One region of the Microbacterium sp. LWH7-1.2 genome, then DNA from elsewhere that is predicted to be linked to it. Evidence: riboswitches for the same ligand, from Rfam matches in the RefSeq annotation. Region 1 holds a riboswitch; each other region holds the start of a gene.
What was found. Region 1 has a riboswitch for thiamine pyrophosphate ahead of thiC (phosphomethylpyrimidine synthase ThiC). Riboswitches for the same ligand answer to the same signal wherever they lie in the genome.

Region 2: another riboswitch for thiamine pyrophosphate. It lies ahead of MRBLWH7_RS15715 (ECF transporter S component); the one in region 1 lies ahead of thiC (phosphomethylpyrimidine synthase ThiC).
Region 3: another riboswitch for thiamine pyrophosphate. It lies ahead of thiM (hydroxyethylthiazole kinase); the one in region 1 lies ahead of thiC (phosphomethylpyrimidine synthase ThiC).

Annotation. Positions count from the first base shown of each region.
Region 1 covers NZ_CP151637.1:2,770,303-2,776,877, reverse strand. The annotation lists gene MRBLWH7_RS12840 (biotin transporter BioY) at 1-323, opposite strand, end outside; gene MRBLWH7_RS12835 (TetR/AcrR family transcriptional regulator C-terminal domain-containing protein) at 401-1,000, shown strand; TPP riboswitch at 1,076-1,184, shown strand; gene thiC (phosphomethylpyrimidine synthase ThiC) at 1,183-2,916, shown strand; gene thiO (glycine oxidase ThiO) at 2,926-4,143, shown strand; gene thiS (sulfur carrier protein ThiS) at 4,140-4,379, shown strand; gene MRBLWH7_RS12815 (thiazole synthase) at 4,342-5,154, shown strand; gene moeB (molybdopterin-synthase adenylyltransferase MoeB) at 5,151-6,353, shown strand; gene MRBLWH7_RS12805 (TetR/AcrR family transcriptional regulator) at 6,431-6,575, opposite strand, start outside.
Region 2 covers NZ_CP151637.1:3,383,416-3,389,990, forward strand. The annotation lists gene MRBLWH7_RS15695 (L-fuconate dehydratase) at 7-1,302, shown strand; gene MRBLWH7_RS15700 (aldo/keto reductase) at 1,289-2,266, shown strand; gene MRBLWH7_RS15705 (RbsD/FucU domain-containing protein) at 2,280-2,693, shown strand; gene MRBLWH7_RS15710 (D-alanyl-D-alanine carboxypeptidase) at 2,713-4,362, opposite strand; TPP riboswitch at 4,399-4,508, shown strand; gene MRBLWH7_RS15715 (ECF transporter S component) at 4,501-5,145, shown strand; gene MRBLWH7_RS15720 (ABC transporter ATP-binding protein) at 5,147-6,575, shown strand, end outside.
Region 3 covers NZ_CP151637.1:4,280,410-4,286,984, reverse strand. The annotation lists gene MRBLWH7_RS19905 (hypothetical protein) at 1-371, shown strand, start outside; gene MRBLWH7_RS19900 (DMT family transporter) at 375-1,307, opposite strand; gene recR (recombination mediator RecR) at 1,482-2,075, opposite strand; gene MRBLWH7_RS19890 (DNA polymerase III subunit gamma and tau) at 2,079-4,316, opposite strand; TPP riboswitch at 4,448-4,542, shown strand; gene thiM (hydroxyethylthiazole kinase) at 4,533-5,351, shown strand; gene thiE (thiamine phosphate synthase) at 5,348-6,082, shown strand; gene thiD (bifunctional hydroxymethylpyrimidine kinase/phosphomethylpyrimidine kinase) at 6,079-6,575, shown strand, end outside.

The DNA.
Region 1 (6,575 bases):
CACCCGAGCAGGTAGCCGGCGGATGGTCCGAAGAACACCCCGATCCCGCCACGCCCGCCTGCCAACAGTGGCATGCCCACCGCGACGAGGCCGAGCAGCACCGAGACCGAGAGCGCACCGAGCCACGGGCCGAGGACGGCGCCCGCGAGCATCACGCCGAGAGTCTGGGCCGTGATCGGGACCGAACCCAGGATCGTGAATCCTCCGGGCAATCCCAGGACCGCGATGATGGCGGCGAACACCGCGACTCGAGCGAGAGCAGTCGCGTCCAGCGCGCTTGCGCGTGCCGGTCGGTCGAGTGAGGAAGCGGGGGGCGTGGCCATCGGACGAGGTCCCTTCTGCCGGGGAGGAGTACCACCTGAACGGTGTTCACTAGAACGGTGTTCAATATAGTGGGCTGATGGGGACGGCGAGAGCAAATCGGGGTCACACCCGTGACGAAGTGGCGCACGCCGCGATGCGGATCCTCGACGAGTACGGCCTCCCCGACCTGACGATGCGCCGGCTCGCGGCCGCGCTGGAGGTGCAGCCCAGCGCCCTCTACTGGCATTTCCCGAACAAGCAGAGCCTGCTGGCGGAACTCTCCGACCGGATCGTCACCGAGGTCGACTCCGGATCGGCTGAGCGGGATTGGGTGTCCCGGGTTCGCGCCGAAGCGTGCGCGCTGCGCCGAGCGCTGCTGGCGCACCGCGACGGTGCTGAGCTCGTCGCGAGCACCTTCGCGCTCGGGCTGGGATCCCGGGCAGCGCACGACCGCCTGGCGGCCGCGATCGGCGCCGGCGGATTCGACGACGAGTCGGTCCGGCGAGCGACATCCGCCCTGCTCCACTTCGTGCTCGGTCAGGTCCAGCATGAGCAGCAAAGACAGCAGTACCGCCAGTTGGGCGTTCACGGCGACCCGTCTCCGCCCCTCCGACAGGACGACGCCCCGGAGGCCGATTTCGCGTTCGGAGTCGAACTCCTGGTGGAGGGACTGCAGTCCCGTCGCCTCGGCGGCTGACCGGCGGCTGACCGGCGGCTGACCGGCGGGATCCGACATCGACGCCGCTCGGCCCGGTCGGTTGCGGTACCGTTGCGCTATCCACACGGGTGCCCTCGCAAGGGCTGAGATCGGGCTGACGCGGCCTGCGACCGTTCGAACCTGTCCGGGTAATGCCGGCGAAGGAAGTAGGAGTCGCCTCCATGGAGTCCGTCCGTTCATCGCGCGTTCTCGCGTATCTGCACGACACCGAACTCGACATCCGAGTGCCCGTCGACCGGATCCCGCTGGACCCGTCTCCGGACGGCTCGCCCAACGCACCCGTGACCGTGTACCGCACTCAAGGGCCTGGCAGCGACCCGGTGCGGGGTCTCGAGCCTCTGCGCGAGGAGTGGATCATCGCTCGCGACGACACCGACGAGTACTCCGGCCGCGACCGCGTTCTTCACGACGACGGCCGTTCCGCAGTGCGCCGGGGCGCAGCATCCGTCGAATGGAAAAGCGAGAAGCGCCGTCCGCGCCGGGCGAAGGCGGGGCGCAGGGTCACGCAGATGCACTACGCCCGCAACCGCGTGATCACCCCGGAGATGCGGTTCGTCGCACTGCGCGAGAACTGCGACGTGGAGCTGGTGCGGTCCGAGGTCGCGGCCGGGCGGGCGATCATCCCGAACAACGTGAACCACCCCGAATCCGAGCCGATGATCATCGGCAAGGCGTTCCTGGTGAAGATCAACGCCAACATCGGCAACTCCGCGGTGACGAGTTCGATCGCCGACGAGGTGTCCAAGCTGCAGTGGGCGACGACCTGGGGCGCCGACACCGTGATGGACCTGTCGACCGGGGATGACATCCACACCACTCGCGAGTGGATCGTGCGCAACTCGCCGGTGCCGATCGGCACCGTGCCCATCTATCAGGCGCTGGAGAAGGTGGACGGCGACGCGTCGGCGCTCACCTGGGAGGTGTATCGCGACACGGTCATCGAGCAGTGCGAGCAAGGCGTGGACTACATGACCGTCCACGCCGGCGTGCTGCTGCGGTACGTTCCGCTCACCGCCGGGCGGGTCACCGGCATCGTCTCGCGCGGCGGCTCGATCATGGCCGGCTGGTGCCTGGCGCATCACCAGGAGAACTTCCTGTACACCCACTTCGACGAGCTCTGCGAGATCTTCGCCCAGTACGACGTCGCGTTCTCGCTCGGTGACGGACTCCGCCCGGGATCGATCGCCGACGCCAACGACGCCGCGCAGTTCGCGGAACTCGACACCCTCGCCGAGCTGACCAGGCGGGCGTGGGAGTACGACGTCCAGGTGATGGTCGAGGGCCCGGGCCACGTGCCGTTCCATCTGGTGCGCGAGAACGTCGAGCGCCAGCAGGAGCTGTGCGACGGCGCGCCGTTCTACACGCTCGGGCCGCTCGTGACGGACATCGCGCCCGGCTACGACCACATCACCTCTGCGATCGGAGCCACCGAGATCGCCCGCTACGGGACGGCGATGCTCTGCTACGTCACCCCGAAGGAGCACCTCGGGCTGCCGAACCGCGACGACGTGAAGACCGGCGTGATCACCTACAAGATCGCCGCCCACGCAGCCGACCTCGCGAAGGGGCACCCGGGCGCGCAGGCTCGGGACGACGCGCTGTCGAAGGCGCGGTTCGAGTTCCGGTGGCGGGACCAGTTCGCGCTCTCGCTCGACCCTGAAACGGCCGAGGAGTTCCACGACGAGACCCTGCCTGCCGAGCCGGCGAAGACCGCGCACTTCTGCTCGATGTGCGGGCCGAAGTTCTGCTCGATGCGCATCTCGCAGGACATCCGCGATCAGTTCGGGATCGTCGCCGAGTCCGCGCGTACCGCCGGGATGGTGGAGAAGGCCGCGGAGTTCAGGGATTCCGGCGGGAGGATCTACCTGCCCGCGCCGGCGCTGCGGCAGCAGTAGGCACCGCGCATGGCTCACCGACCGACCGCCGATGTGATCGTCGTCGGAGGCGGGATCATCGGGCTGAGCATCGCGTGGCGCGCCGCGCAGAGCGGGCGCTCGGTGCAGCTCGTCGACCCGGCTCCGGCTCAGGGAGCCACCTTCGCTGCGGCGGGCATGCTCGCTCCGGTCAGCGAGTACCACTACCAGGAGGATGCGCTCCTGCCCGCGATGCTGGAGTCCGCAGCACTGCATCCCGGGTTCGTGCGCGAACTGGAGCCCGTGGACGAGGCGGTGGGGTACCTCCGGAACGAGACGCTGCTGGTAGGCGTCGATCAGGGGGACCGGCAGGCGCTGGCCGATCTCCACGCCGCGCATCGTCGTGCTCGGCTGGCCGTCGAGCCGCTGACGACCCGCGATGCTCGCATCAGCGAGCCGTTGCTCGGGCCCCGGGTGACCAGTGTCTACCGTGTTGCGGGCGACCATCAGATCGACCCGCGCAAGCTCGCCGCCCGGCTCCTCGACGAGCTCGTGCGTGCGGCGCGCCAGGGACGGCAGGTGGGGATCGTCCGCGTGCAGGCGGTCGCGCTCCTGCATCGCGACCGGGCAGACGACGACTCCGATGTCGTCGGCGTCCGGCTGGCGGACGGGACGACGATCGGCGGGGCGGAGGTGGTGCTCGCGAATGGTGTCGGTGCGCGGGCCATCGGGGGGCTTCCGGGGCGGCTCGATCTGCCGCTTCGGCCCGTGTACGGCGACATCCTCCGGCTGCGGGTGCCCGAGCGGTTCCGCCACCTTCTGCGGAGCACGGTGCGTGCCCTGGTTCACGGGGAGAGCGTCTACCTGGTGCCCCGGTCCGACGGCACGCTCGTCATCGGCGCGACGCAGCGCGAGGACGGATTGGATGCTGTGTCCGCAGGGGGCGTGCATCGGCTTCTCCGTGACGCGCAGCAGGTCGTCCCAGCGATGGGGGAGTTTCCGCTCATCGAAGCGACGGCCAGGGCGCGACCGGGCACGCCCGACAACGCGCCCCTGCTGGGCCGCGTTCGGGGACGCGACGGCGCCGCCGTCCGTGGGCTGGTTGTCGCGACCGGCTTCTTCCGGCACGGGGTCGTTCTCGCCCCGCTCGCGGCGGACATCGCCCTCGGGCTCATCGACGGCCGCCCCGATCCCCGATGGAGCGCGTTCCGCCCCGATCGATTCACCACCGCTCACGCCGATCTCACGGCAGAAAGGACCCACCGATGACCACGATCACCGTCAACGGCGAACCCCATCACGCTTCCGCTGCTCAGTCGGTCGCCGACCTGGTGCAAGGGATCCTGGGCGTTCGCGTCGCCACCGATGGCACCATCCCGGACGGCAGCACCCTCGGCATAGCCGTCGCGGTCAACTCGGTCATCGTCCCTCGCGCGGGCTGGGCACGTGAGCAGCTCGCCGACGGCGATGCGGTCGAGATCGTCAGCGCCACGCAGGGAGGCTGACGTGCCCACCGACACCCTGCATATCGACGGCGTCGACCTCGGCTCGCGACTGATCATGGGCACCGGCGGAGCCCCGAGCCATGCCTTGCTCGGCGATGCCCTGCGGGCGTCCGGCACCGAACTCACCACCGTCTCGATGCGTCGGCATGACCCGTCGACCACAGGCTCCCTCTTCCAGCTCCTGAACGACCAGGGCATCGGGCTGCTTCCGAACACGGCAGGATGCCTCACCGCGAGGGAGGCGGTGCTCACCGCCGAACTGGCGCGCGAGGCGCTGTCCACCAACTGGATCAAACTCGAGGTGATCGCGGACGAGGACACCCTCCTCCCCGATGGCGCCGAACTCGCCGCCGCCACCGAGCAGCTCGTCGGACGGGGATTCGTCGTCTTCGCGTACACCAACGACGACCCGGCACTCGCCCTGCGCCTGGAAGAACTGGGCGCCGCCGCCGTGATGCCGCTGGGCGCGCCGATCGGGACAGGGCTCGGCATCCTCAACCCTCACAACATCGCCCTCATCATCGAACGGGCCGGCGTTCCGATCGTGCTCGACGCCGGCATCGGCACCGCATCCGACGCCGCGCTCGCGATGGAGCTCGGCTGCGACGCCGTGCTGCTGGCGACCGCGGTCACCCGCGCACAGGACCCCGTCGGCATGGCGACGGCCTTCCGGCACGCCGTGATCGCCGGGCGGCTCGCCCACCGGTCGGGCCGCATCCCCCGCCGCACCGCCGCCCAGCCCTCCTCCGCCATGGAAGGACGAGCGGATCTTTGACCACCACCTTGCCTCCGGTGGCCCCGCCACCGCTCGTCGCCCCGGCGCCCACGCTCGAGTTCGCGGAACTCGACCGGTACTCCCGGCATATCCTCCTTCCCGAGATCGGCGGGATCGGCCAGCGGCGGCTGAAGAACGCGCGCGTGCTGGTCATCGGCGCCGGTGGACTCGGATCCCCGGTCCTCCTCTACCTCGCCGCCGCCGGTGTCGGCACGCTGGGGATCGTCGACGACGACCGCGTGGAAGCCAGCAACCTGCAGCGCCAGATCGTCCACGGTGTCGGCGATGTCGGCCGCCTCAAGGTCGATTCGGCGCGCGATGCCATCGCCGCGATCAACCCCCTGGTGGACGTCCGCACCCATCCGGTTCGCCTGACGAGCGAGAACGCCGTCACGCTGTTCGAGGCGTACGACCTCGTCATCGACGGCGCCGACAACTTCGCCACTCGCTATCTCGTGTCCGACGCTGCCGCGGTGACCGGGAAGCCGTGCGTGTGGGGCTCGATCCTCCGGTTCGGTGCCCAGGTCAGCGTCTTCTGGAGCACCTGCGGGCCCACCTACCGCGACCTCTACCCCGACGCCCCTCCGCCCGGAACGGCCCCGTCGTGCGGCGAGGCCGGCGTGCTGGGAGTCCTCTGCGGAGTCGCCGGCTCGGTGATGGCCGCAGAGGCGATCAAGCTCATCACCGGCACGGGAAGACCTCTGCTCGGGCGACTCACCGTCTTCGACCTCGCCGATGGCACCTGGCGCGAGTTGCGGATCCTGCCCGACTCCGACCGACCGCCGATCACGGAGGTCCGGAGTCAGGGAGATCTCTGCGGCGTTAGCATCCCGGCCAGCGGCGCACCCGACATCATCACGGTCGAGGAGCTGCGCACGTCACTGTTCGAGCGCTCGTCGGGCCAGGCGACGTTCGAGCTGCTCGACGTCCGCGAGGCTGACGAACACGCTCGAGCCCGTATCTCGGGCTCCCGTTCCGTGCCGCTCTCTCGGCTGCGCGGCGACGGACCGGGGCGCTTCGACCTGCCGTCCGAACTCCCGATCATCGTCTATTGCAAAGCCGGACCGCGCGCGCACGCCGCCGCGACGCTCCTCTCAGACGCCGGGCACCGGGATGTGCGCGTCCTCGCCGGAGGATTCGACCGATGGACTGCGGTGTGTCCGGCCGACCCTGATCACTGGCAAGCGCCGTCGATTTGAGCGTTGAGCGATGGGCCCGCCACCACGGCCTGCTCGAGCCGACCATCACACCGCCACGCAACGGTCCGCGAGCTCGGCTACGCGGAGACTCTCAGGGTCTCGAGAGCGGCGAGGACGAGGTCCAGGCCGAAGGTGAACTCGTCCGCCGGGTCGAAGCCGGCTGCCACGAGCGCCGTGGCTGACTCGCGGAGGTAGGGGAACTCGTCGGGAGGGAGCTGGGGC
Region 2 (6,575 bases), 610 kb from region 1:
GCCCCCGTGAGCCGCATCGTCGCCTTCGAAACGACAGACATCCGATTCCCCACGTCGCTGAGCCTCGACGGCTCCGATGCGATGAACCCCGACCCCGACTACTCGGCCGCCTATCTCCGTATCGTGACGGACGCGTCGGACCGCGTTTCGGGACACGCCTTCGTGTTCACGATCGGGCGCGGAAACGACGTGCAGGTCGCTGCGCTCGATGCCCTCGCCGGACACCTCATCGGCCGCGAGATCGAGCCGCTCCTCGACGACATGGGTGCGATCAACCGGGAGCTCATCGGCGACTCGCAGCTGCGCTGGCTCGGCCCCGAGAAGGGCGTCATGCACATGGCGATCGGGGCGGTCGTCAACGCGCTGTGGGACATCAAGGCCAAGCGCGCCGGACTTCCGCTGTGGCAGCTGCTGTCGCGGATGAGCCCCGAGGAGCTCGTCGCCCTCGTCGACTTCCGCTACCTCACGAACGCCCTCACCCCCGACGAAGCGCTGCAGATCCTCCGCGCCGCCGAGCCCGGTCGCGCCGAGCGCGAGCGCGACCTTCTCGCCACCGGCTACCCGGCGTACACGACCAGCCCCGGCTGGCTCGGCTACTCCGACGAGAAGCTCGCGCGCCTGTGCCGCGAGGCGATCGCCGACGGCTTCGGCCAGATCAAGCTCAAGGTGGGCGCCGACCTCGACGACGACATCCGCCGGCTCCGCGTCGCCCGCGAGGTGTGCGGCCCCGACTTCCCGATCGCGATCGACGCGAACCAGCGGTGGGAGGTCTCGGAGGCGATCGAGTGGGTGAACGCGCTTGCCGAGTTCGACCCCGCGTGGATCGAAGAGCCCACGAGCCCCGACGACGTGCTCGGCCACGCCGAGATCGCGCGCGGCGTCGCGCCGGTGCGGGTCGCCACGGGCGAGCACGCCCAGAACCGCGTGATCTTCAAGCAGCTGCTGCAGGCCGGCGCCATCTCGGTGATGCAGATCGACGCGGCCCGCGTCGGCGGGGTCAACGAGAACATCGCGAACCTCCTGCTGGCGGCCAGGTTCGGCGTGCCGGTGTGCCCCCACGCGGGCGGCGTCGGGCTCTGCGAGGCCGTGCAGCACCTGTCGATGTTCGACTTCGTGGCCGTCACCGGCACCCGCGAGGGCCGCATGATCGAGTATGTCGACCACCTGCACGAGCACTTCGTCGTACCGACCGAGGTGCGCAGCGGCGTGTACGTGGCGCCGACCGCGCCCGGCACCGGCATGGAGATGAAGACGGCCAGCCGCGCCGAGTACGAGTTCGGGACGACGCATGCTGCGGCCTGAGCGCGCCGCCCTCCACAACCCCGCCCTGACCCGCCTCGGGTACGGCGCGGCGAACGTCGGCAACCTGTTCCGCGAGCTCAGCGACGACCAGGCCTGGGCGATCCTCGACGCGGCGTGGGAGAGCGGCATCCGCTACTACGACACCGCCCCGCACTACGGCCTCGGGCTGTCGGAGCAGCGCCTCGGCGCGTTCCTCAGGACCAAGCCGCGCGACGAGTTCGTGATCTCGACGAAGGCCGGGCGTCTGCTGCGCCCCAACCCGGACGATGACGGCGGACTCGATCTCGCCGCCGACTTCCACGTGCCGACGACGCTGCGCCGCGAGTGGGACTTCTCCGAGGCCGGCGTCCGCGCGAGCCTCGAGGAATCCCTCGAGCGTCTCGGACTCGACCGCGTCGATGTGCTCTACCTGCACGACCCCGAGCGGCACGACCTCGACCTCGCGCTCCGCGAGGCGTTCCCGGCGCTCGAGCTGCTGCGCGCCGAGGGTGCCGTCGACGCGATCGGCATCGGCTCGATGGTGAGCGAGGCGCTCGCCGCTGCCGTCGAGAGCGCCGATCTCGACCTCATCATGATCGCCGGCCGCTACACGCTGCTCGAGCAGCTGGCCGCCGACGCCGTGCTGCCCGCGTGCCACGAGCGCGGAACCGGGGTGGTGGCAGCATCCGTGTTCAACTCCGGTTTGCTCGCCAAGGAGGAGCCGTCGCGCGACGACCGTTACGAGTACGGACGGATGCCGCAGCCGCTGTGGGAGCGCCTGCAGGCGATCCTCGCCGTGTGCCGCGCGCACGACATGCCGCTGCCCGCGGCGGCCGTGCAGTTCCCGCTCCGCGACGCCGCCGTGCGTTCGGTCGTCGTCGGCAGCAGCCGCCCCGAGCAGCTGCGCCGGAACGCCGAGCTCATGGCGGTCGACATCCCCGCTGCCCTGTGGGACGATCTGGCCGCCGCGGGCCTCATCCGCTGACGAGGGGATCCTCATGCTCGAGGGCATCAACCCGCTGCTGACGGGGGAGCTGCTGCTCCACCTGGATCGGATGGGTCATTCCGACGCGGTGGTGATCGCCGACGCGCACTTCCCGGCGTGGGCGATCGGCGCGCGCGTCGTCGACCTGCCCGGCACGACGACCCCCGCCGTGCTGGCGGCCGTGCGGAGTGTCGTGCCGCTCGACGACGCGCCCGCGCTCGACCTGATGGCGTCGGCCGACGGCGAGGTGCTCGACGTGCAGCGGGAGCTCGCCGCCGCGGCGGGCGTCGAGGATCCGCGCTACGTCGACCGCTTCGAGTACTACGAGGTCGCGAAGACCGCGTTCGTGATCGTCCGCACGGGCGAGATCCGCAAGTACGGCAACGCCCTGCTGCGCAAGGGCGTCGTCGGACACCCGTCCGCCTGAACGCGCGCCCGGCGGCGCCTCAGCCGTTGAGGCCGAAGAGGTCCAGCGGGTGCGTGAGGCGCCACCACGGCGACGGCTCGGTGATCTCCGCTGCGAGCGTCAGGTCGACGGTCGTGGCGTCGAGCGGCCCGGTCACGCTGAGCGATCCGACGACGTCGCCGGCGTCGCGGCTGTCGCCCAGATGGTAGGTGGTCGCGACCGTGCCGCTGCCGCCGTTCCACAGGATCACCGACGCGTCGCCCGACGTGACGATGTCGACCTTGTCGCCCCACAGCGTCTCGACCTGACCGGCGAGGGTGCTCGCCGTCACCGAGGGCTTGAGCTGCAGTTCCGACTCCATCTGCGCGTACAGCGCGCGGGACGCGGCGAGGCGTGCCTCGTCGTCCGGCTGACCCAGCACCGATGCGTACAGGCGCACGGTCTTGTCGCCGATCGTGACGTCCTTGGCCGAGAGCAGGTTCCAGGCGTCGAGCGTTCCGGTCTTGATGCCGACGACGCCCGGATCCGCGAGGAGACCGTTCGTGTTCTCGACCTGCCCGGCGCCGGGAAGATCGACGGACTGCTTCGCGACGATCTCGGCGATGACGGGGTGCGCCATGGCCTTCTGCGCGAGCGCCACGAGGGCCTCGGGACTCGCGGCATTGCGCGGGTCCATGCCGGTGGGCTCCCGGATCGTGACGCCCGAAACGCCGTGGGCGGTGAGCCACGCGTTCGCGGCGGAGGCGTACACCGCGTCGGAGGGCCAGATGCCCTGGGCGAGGCGGTCGGCGTAGTTGTTCGCGGAGCCGATGAGCATGCCCTCGAGCATCTGGTACTCGGTGAGCGAGCCCCCGACCGGGACGTCGAGCGCGGACTCGCCGCCCGAGCGGTACTGCCAGTAGCGCGAGCGGTCCGCCGACGTGAAGCGGTACTCCGGGCCCTGCTCGCCGACCGCGAGCGGCATCTCCTCCAGCACGACGAGCGCGGTCACGACCTTGGTGATGCTGGCGATCGCGGCGGGGTCGGCGGTCGAGGCGAGTGTTCCCGGGATGCCGGCGACGGCCTCCGCGGCGCTTCCCTCGGCGGGCCACGCCGGCGCGGCGGCGGGCGCCGCGATCGGCTGCACCTCGATCGCCGTCACCGTCGGGGCGACCGAGTGCAGCGGCCACAGCAGCGTCGTCCCCGCGTACGCGCCGACGACGGCCGCGATCGCCAGCGTCGGCACGACGACGGCGGCACGCAACGGCGAGCGTCGCGGGGCGTCGGCGAGGAGATCGGCGTCGACCGTCACGTACGGGGTCGCCGCCGCGGTCAGGTCGGCAGGCGCCGCGCCGCGCTCGACGACGGTCTCGTCGACCCAGGCGAGCGCCGTGCGACCGCTCGCGGCGCCGGCTGCCGTCGTGGCGGTGGTGACGGCCGGGGGCGAGAAGCCGGACGGGTCGACAGCATCCGTCGGGTTCCACGTCGCGACCGAGGGCACATCGGCGACGGGCACGGTCGCGATCGTCGGAGCGACCGCGGTCACGTCCGCCGGAGCCGTGCTCGTGGGCGGGGACACGGCATCCGTCTCACCCGTCTGCATCGTGAGGATGCCGCCGTCGGAGACATCCTCGGGACCCGGCGTCGGAACGGCACCGGTCTGCACGCGTCGCGCGCGACGCGTGGGCGCAGGGGTGTCGTCCGATGTCACCCACCCAAAATACCTGCTGAACCGGCGGTATACTGGCGCCACAACCACGGGAGTCCGGTGAGCCGGGCTGAGAGGAAGCGGCCCACGCTTCGACCGTCGAACCTGATCCGGATCATGCCGGCGCAGGGAGGAGCTCAAATGCACGCGTCCACGTCCGCATCCACCCCCGTTGCGGGCCGTTCGCAGGGCCCGCGCAGCCTGCGCTGGCGGGTCGTCGACATCGTCGTCGCCGCGGTGCTCGGTGTCGCGATCGGCCTCGTCTTCTGGGCCTGGAACACCGTCGGCTACGCCTGGTTCATCGCGATGGACGGCCTCACGCCGGGTCTCGGCGGCATCGCCGTCGGCATCTGGCTCATCGGCGGCGTCATCGGCGGCCTCGTCATCCGCAAGCCCGGCGCGGCGCTCCTGGTCGAGGTGATCGCCGCGATCGTGTCGATGCTCATCGGCAACGTGTGGGGCGTATCGACCCTGCTGTCGGGACTGGTTCAGGGTCTCGGCGCCGAGCTGATCTTCGCGATCTTCCTGTACCGCCGCTTCACCCTCCCCGTCGCGATGCTCGCCGGTGTGGGCGCGGCCGTCGGCGCGTGGGTGTTCGAGCTCTTCTACGGCAGCTCGCCCAACATCCTGAAGACCCTCGAGTTCAACGTCATCTACCTGGTGTCGCTGGTCGTGTCGGGGGCGCTGCTCGCGGGCGTCGTCGGCTGGTTCGCCGTGCGCGGGCTCGCGGCGACCGGAGCGCTGAGCCGCTTCGCCGTCGGACGCGAAGCGCGCCGCGAGGTCTGACATGACGGCGACCCGCCCGGCTCGCATCACGGCGGCGGGCTGGGGCTGGCGGTACGGCGGACGGCGGGCTCCCGCCGTCCGCGATGTCTCGTTCGCGATCGAGCCCGGCCAGCGCGTGCTCCTGCTCGGCGCATCGGGCGCGGGCAAGTCCACGCTCCTCGCCGGGATGGCCGGCCTCCTCGGCGGCGCCGACGAGGGCGAAGAGACCGGCTCGCTCCTCATCGACGGCGAGCGTGCCGAGGCCCACCGCGGCCGCGTCGGGCTCGTGCTGCAAGACCCCGACTCGGGCGTCGTGCTGTCGAAGGTGGGCGACGACGTGGCCTTCGGCTGCGAGAACCTCGGCGTGCCGGCATCCGAGATCCCTTCCCGCGTGGCCGAGGCGCTCGACGCCGTCGGGCTCGACGTGCCCCTCGCCCGCGCGACGAAGGCGCTCTCGGGCGGGCAGAAGCAGCGACTCGCCCTTGCCGGCGTCCTGGCGATGCGGCCGGGCGTGCTGCTGCTCGACGAGCCCACCGCCAACCTCGATCCGGACGGCGTCCGCGAGGTGCGCGACGCCGTCGAGCGTGCGGTGCGCGAGACCGGCGCCACCCTCGTCGTGATCGAGCACCGGACCGCCGTGTGGGCGGACCTCATGGACCGCGTCATCGTGGTCGGCGCCGACGGCGGGCTCCTCGCCGACGGCTCGCCGGCCGAGGTGTTCGCGCGCCACGGCGCCGCGCTCGCCGCCGTCGGCGTGTGGGTGCCGGGCCACCCGGTCGGCCTGCGCGTGCCGGGCGCAGCGCGGGGCGACGCGCGGGCGGCGGTGGCAGCATCCGCACTCTCGATCTCCCGTGACCGTCGCACCATCGTTCGCGCCGGACTGGACCTCGCGGTGCCGCGCGCGGCCGCGACCGTGATCACCGGACCCAACGGCGCCGGCAAGTCCACGCTGGCGCTGACGCTCGCGGGGCTGCTGCCCGAGGCGGCGGGGCGCGTCGAGGCCGCCCCCGAGCTGGCAGGACGCTCCGGGCGGCGCCCCTCGAAGTGGACGTCGCGCGAGCTGCTCACGCGCATCGGCACCGTGTTCCAGGAGCCCGAGCACCAGTTCCTCGTTTCGACCGTGCGCGACGAGCTCGCGATCGGGCCGCGATCGCGGGGCGTCGATCCGGCCGCCGTCGACGAGATCGTCGGAGAGCTCCTCGAACGGCTGCATCTCGCGCCCCTCGCCGCCGCGAACCCGTTCACGCTGTCGGGTGGCCAGAAGCGCCGACTGTCGGTGGCGACCGTGCTCGCCGACGCGCCGCCGGTCATCGTGCTCGACGAGCCGACCTTCGGACAGGACCGTCGCGGGTGGATCGAGCTCGTGCAGCTGCTCCAGTCCGAGATCGCCGCGGGCACGACGGTCGTCGCCGTCACCCACGACGAGGACGTGCTGCGGCACCTCGGCGGCC
Region 3 (6,575 bases), 1.5 Mb from region 1:
CGTCGCTCACCGCCCGTCTGGCCGCGGGCATCTCGGGGCTGGTGCTCGCGCTCATCGGCTCCGCGGTCGGGCTCATCCCGGCCGTCGGCCCCCTCCCGTACGGAGTCGCGATGGTCGTCATCGCGGTCGGCGCGGGGGCGTTCCAGGTGCAGGCGACCCGCAGGATCTTCGAGAACCGTCACCCCGCCAACCGTCTGCGCTGGCTCAAGTCGGCGGTGGGATTCTTCGCGCCGCTCGCCTACCTCATCGGCGGCGCCCTTCTGGCGGCCGGCCAGCCCGTCGGCCTCGCGTGGTTCGCGGCCGGGTCGATCGTCGCGATCGTCGCCGCGCTGCTGGTGTCGTGGATCGTCCTGGTCGAGGTGCTGCGCTGACGCTCAGCTCGACGCCATCGGTGGCAGGTCGGCCGCCTCGGCCTTGCGTGCGCGCAGCGTGCCGCCGGTAGCGGCGAGCCAGCAGCCGAGGATCACCAGCGGGAAGCCGATCAGCAGGCCCGGCGTCAGCGGCTCGCCCAGGATGATGGTGCCCAGCACGATCGCGACCACGGGGTTGACGTACGTGAACAGCGGGGCCCGCACCGGGCCGACGCGGGCGATCAACGCGAAGAAGACGATGAACGCGAGCGCCGTGCAGAGCACCGCGAGCGCGACGAGCGACACCGTGCTCTCGATCGTGGGCACCTGGTGCTGGGTCAGGAAGGCGATCGGCGTGTAGAAGATGCCGACGGCGAAGAGGGCGAGCGTGATCGAGCCCAGCGAGGGCACGTCGCGCAGCTTGGTCGCGATGACGAACGGGGCGATCGCGTAGAGGAGGGCGACGAGAAGGACTTCACCGACGGCGAGCAGACCGCCGCCACCCCCGACGGCGAGCCCGGGACCGGCGACGATCACGAACACGCCCGCGAAGCCGACGAAGAGTCCGATCGCCCGCGCCGGGCTGAGCACAGACCTGTCGCCGCCTCCGAATGCGATCAGCGCCGCGAACAGCGGCACGGTCGCCACCAGGAGTCCCGTGAGCCCGGAGGGCAGGGTCTGCTCGGCATGGCCGAGCAGCAGGAAGGGGCCTGCCATCTCGATGGCGCCGAACAGCAGCACCCAGCCGATCTTCGCGAATGCGGGGCGCAGGGCCTTCTGACGCAACGCGAACGGGAGCAGAAGCACTGCGCCGAGAAGCGTGCGGCCGGCCACCACCGCCGCCGGCGAGTACGACTCGACGGCCACGCTGATGAACAGGTACGGGACGCCCCACAGCAGTGCCATCGCGCCGAACAGCAGCCACGCACGCGTGTCGAATCGCTGCGAAGAGTTCATGCGAAGTGTCTCCCAACGGTGGTGTGGCGGGGTCTGGCGCGACGCCGCCCGAGGGTCGTCCTCGACTCAGGTTCCGCGGTCGCCGGCGCAGAGCGCGAGACGGCCAACCGCCAATCTACGACGGACTTCCGACATCCTGGCCGGTCGCCGCACCGGGACCATGGGGCGAGATGCTCAGACGGAGCGGCGGCCCTCGAAGGCGCGGCCGAGCGTGACCTCGTCGGCGTACTCCAGGTCGCCGCCGACAGGGAGGCCGGAGGCGAGGCGGGTGATCGTGATCTCGAGGGTGTGGAGCAGGCGGCTCAGGTAGGTCGCCGTCGCCTCGCCCTCGAGGTTCGGGTTCGTGGCGAGGATGACCTCCTGCACGGTGCCGTCTGCGAGCCGCTGCATCAGCTGCGTGATCCGCAGGTCATCGGGGCCGATGCCGGCGATCGGGCTGATCGCGCCGCCCAGCACGTGGTAGAGCCCCCGGAACTCGCGCGTGCGCTCGATCGCCGCCACGTCCTTCGCGTCCTCCACGACGCAGATCAGCGTCTGGTTGCGACGCGGGTCGCGGCAGATGGAGCAGCGTTCCTGCTCGGAGACATTGCCGCACACCTCGCAGAAACGCACCCTCTCGCGCACCTCGCTGAGGAGCTCGGCGAGGTGCGACACGTCGAAGTTCGGCGTCTGCAGGATGTGGAACGCGATGCGCTGGGCCGACTTCGGCCCGATCCCGGGAAGGCGGCCGAACTCGTCGATGAGGTCTTGGACGATGCCGTCGTACATGGGCTAGCTGAACCTCGTCGGCGGCTCGTAGGGCTCCTCGCGGACGAACGTGGCGCCGAGCACCTGGCGCACCACCGCCTCGCCGTAGCGCTGCACGCCGCCGTTGCGCGTCGTGACCACGGGGGTCAGCGGCGGCGCGACAGTGGGGGGCACCGGGAGGTCGGCGATCAGCGCGTCCGTGTCGTCATCGTCATCGTCGTCGCGCTCGGACGGTGGCGCGATCTCGGTGCGCGGCAGGACCTGGCCCTCGCGCGGCGGCGCGAGGGTCGCGACCCGTGCGGTCGCGGCCTCGGCGTCTTCGGGCTCGTCGTCGACCGCGAACTGCGGGGGCGTCTCGGCGGGGAAGGCAGCGGGGCCCGGGTCTGGCGGCGGAGCGTCGTCGTCGGAGGGGATGGCCGCGACCGCCCAGTCCGTCACGGGCGCGGCGGATGCCGGCGCGGAAGCCGTCGACCGGGGCACCGCGGCAGGAGCCGACGCCCCCGGCGCGGCCGATGCGGAGGCACGCGGTGCCGCGGCCTGCGCATTCCGCGACCCGCTGGGCGCGGCAGAGGTGGAGCGGGTCGTCGGCGCCTCGGTGGCCGGCTGTCGCGGGGCCTCGCGGCCGGGGCCGGACGGCGCCGGCGCTGCCGGGCTGCCCCCGCCACCGGATCCGCCGGCGGGGTCGTGACGGGCGATGTACTTCACGCGGATGCCGAGCACGGCCAGGATCGCCTGGCGCAGGTCTTCGCTGGGCCCCTTGCCGGCGGCGAGCTGCTTGAACTTCGCCACGTCGCTCTGGCTCGAGAACGCCAGCGTGAGCACGTCGTCGTCGAGCGCCACGGTGCGGGCGCCCGAAGCGAGCATCCAGGACGAGCGACTCACGTTCTCGAGCTGCGCGAGCACCTGCGACCAGGACTGCTGCAGGCGGCCGAGGGTGACCGGCCCGGCGGGTACGGGAGGTGCGGCCACGGGCGCGGGCTCGGCGGGCGGCCCGACCGTAGCCGCGCCGGTCGGTGCGACCGGAGCCGCGCCGGTCGGTGCGACCGGAGCGGTAGCGATAGGAGCGGCCGGCGCGGGGGTGGCGCGACCCGTCGAGGCCGCGGGGACGGAAGCCGGGGCCGACGTGGGCGCGGCGATCGGCGCCGCAGCGGGCGCGGCTCCTGCGCCGCGCGCCAGCACCCGCGCGACCATCAGCTCCAGCTGCAGCCGCGGCGAGGTGGCGCCGGTCATGTCGTCGAGGGTCGCGATGACGAGGTCGGCGATGTGCGACAGCCGCGCCGGGCCGAACGCGTCGGCCTGACGCTGCATGCGGGCGAGGTCGTCCGCAGAGACGCCGCGCAGCACGGCCGAGGCGCCCTGACCGGTCGCCGACACGACGATGAGGTCGCGCAGGCGCTCGAGCAGGTCGTCGACGAAGCGGCGGGGGTCTTGTCCGGTCTGCACCACGCGGTCGACCGCGGCGAAGGCGGCTGACGCGTCGGCCGCGGCGAAGGCGTCGATCACCTCGTCGAGCAGCTCGGCGTGCGTGTAGCCGAGGAGCGCGACGGCGCGGGCGTAGGTGACCTTCGCGTCTTCCGAACCGGCGATGAGCTGGTCGAGCAGCGACAGCGTGTCTCGCGGAGAGCCGCCGCCGGCACGAACGACCAGCGGCAGTACGCCCTGCTCGACGTCGACGCCCTCCTGCCCGCACAGCTGCTCGACGTATTCGAGCATCGCCGCCGGTGGCACGAGCCGGAACGGGTAGTGGTGCGTGCGCGAGCGGATGGTGCCGATGACCTTCTCGGGCTCGGTCGTCGCGAAGATGAACTTGACGTGGTCGGGCGGCTCTTCCACGAGCTTCAGCAGGGCGTTGAAGCCCTGCGGGGTGACCATGTGTGCCTCGTCGAGGATGAAGATCTTGAAGCGGTCGCGGGCAGGCGCGAACACCGCACGCTCGCGCAGGTCGCGGGCGTCGTCGACGCCGTTGTGGCTCGCGGCGTCGATCTCGACGACGTCGAGCGAGCCGCCGCCACCGCGACCGAGCTCGACACAGCTGTCGCACGTGCCGCACGGCGTGTCGGTCGGACCCTGCGCGCAGTTGAGGCAGCGCGCGAGAATACGCGCCGACGTGGTCTTTCCGCACCCTCGGGGACCCGAGAACAGGTACGCATGGCCGACGCGGTCGCCGCGCAGCGCCGTCATGAGCGGCTCGGTGACCTGCGACTGCCCGATCATCTCGCCGAACGACTCGGGCCGGTAGCGGCGGTACAGGGCGGTGGTCACTCCTCCAGCCTACGGCGTGGGGCCGACACTTCGGCAGGCTGAGCCCATCGCTCCGCGGCTTCGGCTTCACCTGCCGGCGGGCGACGTCGACACACGGCGATGCCCCGTCGAGATCGCCTGCTAGATTGCTCCGCAGTGACACGGGGTGCCCGCACGGCGGGCTGAGAACACACCCGTCGAACCTGATCTCGATCATGCGAGCGAAGGGATGTCGCGATGAACGCGCGCACCGAAGCACACCTGTCCCCCTTGTCCCCCGCCGCCGCGCTGACGGCGCTGCGGGAGGCGTCACCCCTGGTGCAGTGCATCACGAACGCGGTCGTGACGAACTACACCGCGAACGCCCTGCTGGCGGTGGGCGCGGCCCCCGCGATGTGCGACATCCCGGGCGAGGCCGGGCTCTTCGCGGGGATCGCCGACGGCGTGCTGGTGAACCTCGGCACGCCCACCGCCGAGCAGCGCGATGCCGCTCGCGAGGCGGTCCGCGCCACCTCCTGCTGGGTGCTCGATCCCGTCGCCGTCGGCGTTCTCCCCGTGCGCACGGCCTTCGCCGCCGAGCTGCTCGAGCACCGTCCCGCCATCGTCCGCGGCAACGCCTCCGAGATCCTCGCCCTCGCCGGCGAGGGCGGCGGCGGTCGCGGAGTCGACGCGACGGACGGAACGGATGCTGCTGCCGGCGCCGCGCGGTCGCTCGCGCTGCGCACCGGCGGCGTCGTCGCCGTTTCGGGTCCGGTCGATCTCGTCACCGACGGCGAGCGTGTCGTCCGCATCCAGGGCGGGGACGCGCTGCTCACCCGCGTCACCGGCGGCGGCTGCTCGCTGGGCGCGGTGATGGCCGCGCTCGTCGGCGTGTGCGCGCCGTTCGAGGCGGCGGTGGCGGCATCCGTCCTCTATGCGGTCGCATCCGAACGCGCGGCCGCTCGCGCGGAGGGGCCGGGGTCGTTCGCCGTGGCGTTCCTCGACGCGCTGGACGCCCTCGGGGCGCACCCGACCGAGCTCGACGCGCGCGTCGCCGACACCCTCGCCGTCCGATGAGCGGCGCCCTTCCCGCGAGCCGCGGGGCCCTGCACCTGGTCACCGACGAACGGGTGCCCTTCGACCGGCTCTGCGACATCGTGGACGTCGCCGCGGGCGCCGGCGCGGACGTCGTGCAGCTGCGGGCGAAGTCCGTCACCGCCCGGGAGCTGCTGCGGCAGGCAGTGGCGCTGTCGGAGGTCGTCGACCGGCGCAGCCTGCTGGTCATCGACGACCGCGTCGACGTCGCCCTGGCTGCCCGCGATGCCGGGGCGCGCATCGACGGCGTGCACCTCGGTCAGAGCGATCTGCCGCCGGAGACGGCGCGGCGACTGCTCGGCACGCATGCCGTGATCGGGTGGACGGCGAACACCCCCGCGCACCTGGCCGCGGCATCCGCACTCCCCCCGCGGACGATCGACTATCTCGGCGTGGGCGTGATCCGCCCGACCTTCACCAAGCCGGATCACCCCCCGGTGCTGGGGATCGACGGATTCGCCGCGCTCGCCGCGGCCGCCCCACTGCCGTGCATCGCGATCGGGGGCGTGACGGTGGACGATGTGCCGGCGCTGCGCCGAGTCGGGGCGGCCGGCATCGCCGTGGTGTCGGCGATCTGCGCCGCCGACGACCCCGCCGCCGTGACGCGGGCGCTGCGGGACGCGTGCCACGACGCGCTGGCCGATGAGCCGACCGCCCCGTCGGGCGCGTCGAGGGGACTGACCCCGGACGCGACGCTGGAGGCGGCACGATGACCGCGATTCCGCGGGTGCTCAGCATCGCCGGCACCGATCCCACCGGCGGCGCGGGCGTGCAGGCCGACCTCAAATCGATCGGGGCGCTCGGCGGCTACGGCATGGCCGTCGTCACCGCACTCGTCGCGCAGAACACCCGCGGCGTCCGCGACGTCCACGTGCCGCCCGTCGCGTTCCTGAGATCGCAACTGGAGGCCGTGTCGGACGACGTGCGGATCGACGCCGTCAAGATCGGGATGCTGCAGTCCGCCGAGATCATCGGCACGGTCCGGGAGTGGCTGGCGCGCGTGCGCCCTCCGGTGGTCGTGCTCGATCCCGTCATGGTGGCCACCAGCGGCGACCGGCTGCTGGATCCGGCCGCCGAGGACGAACTGCGCGCACTGTGCGCCGAAGCCGACCTCGTCACCCCGAACCTCGCCGAGCTCGCGGTGCTCACCGGGCGCCCCGCGGCGACGACCTGGGGGCAGGCGGTCGATGACGCCCGCGCTCTCGT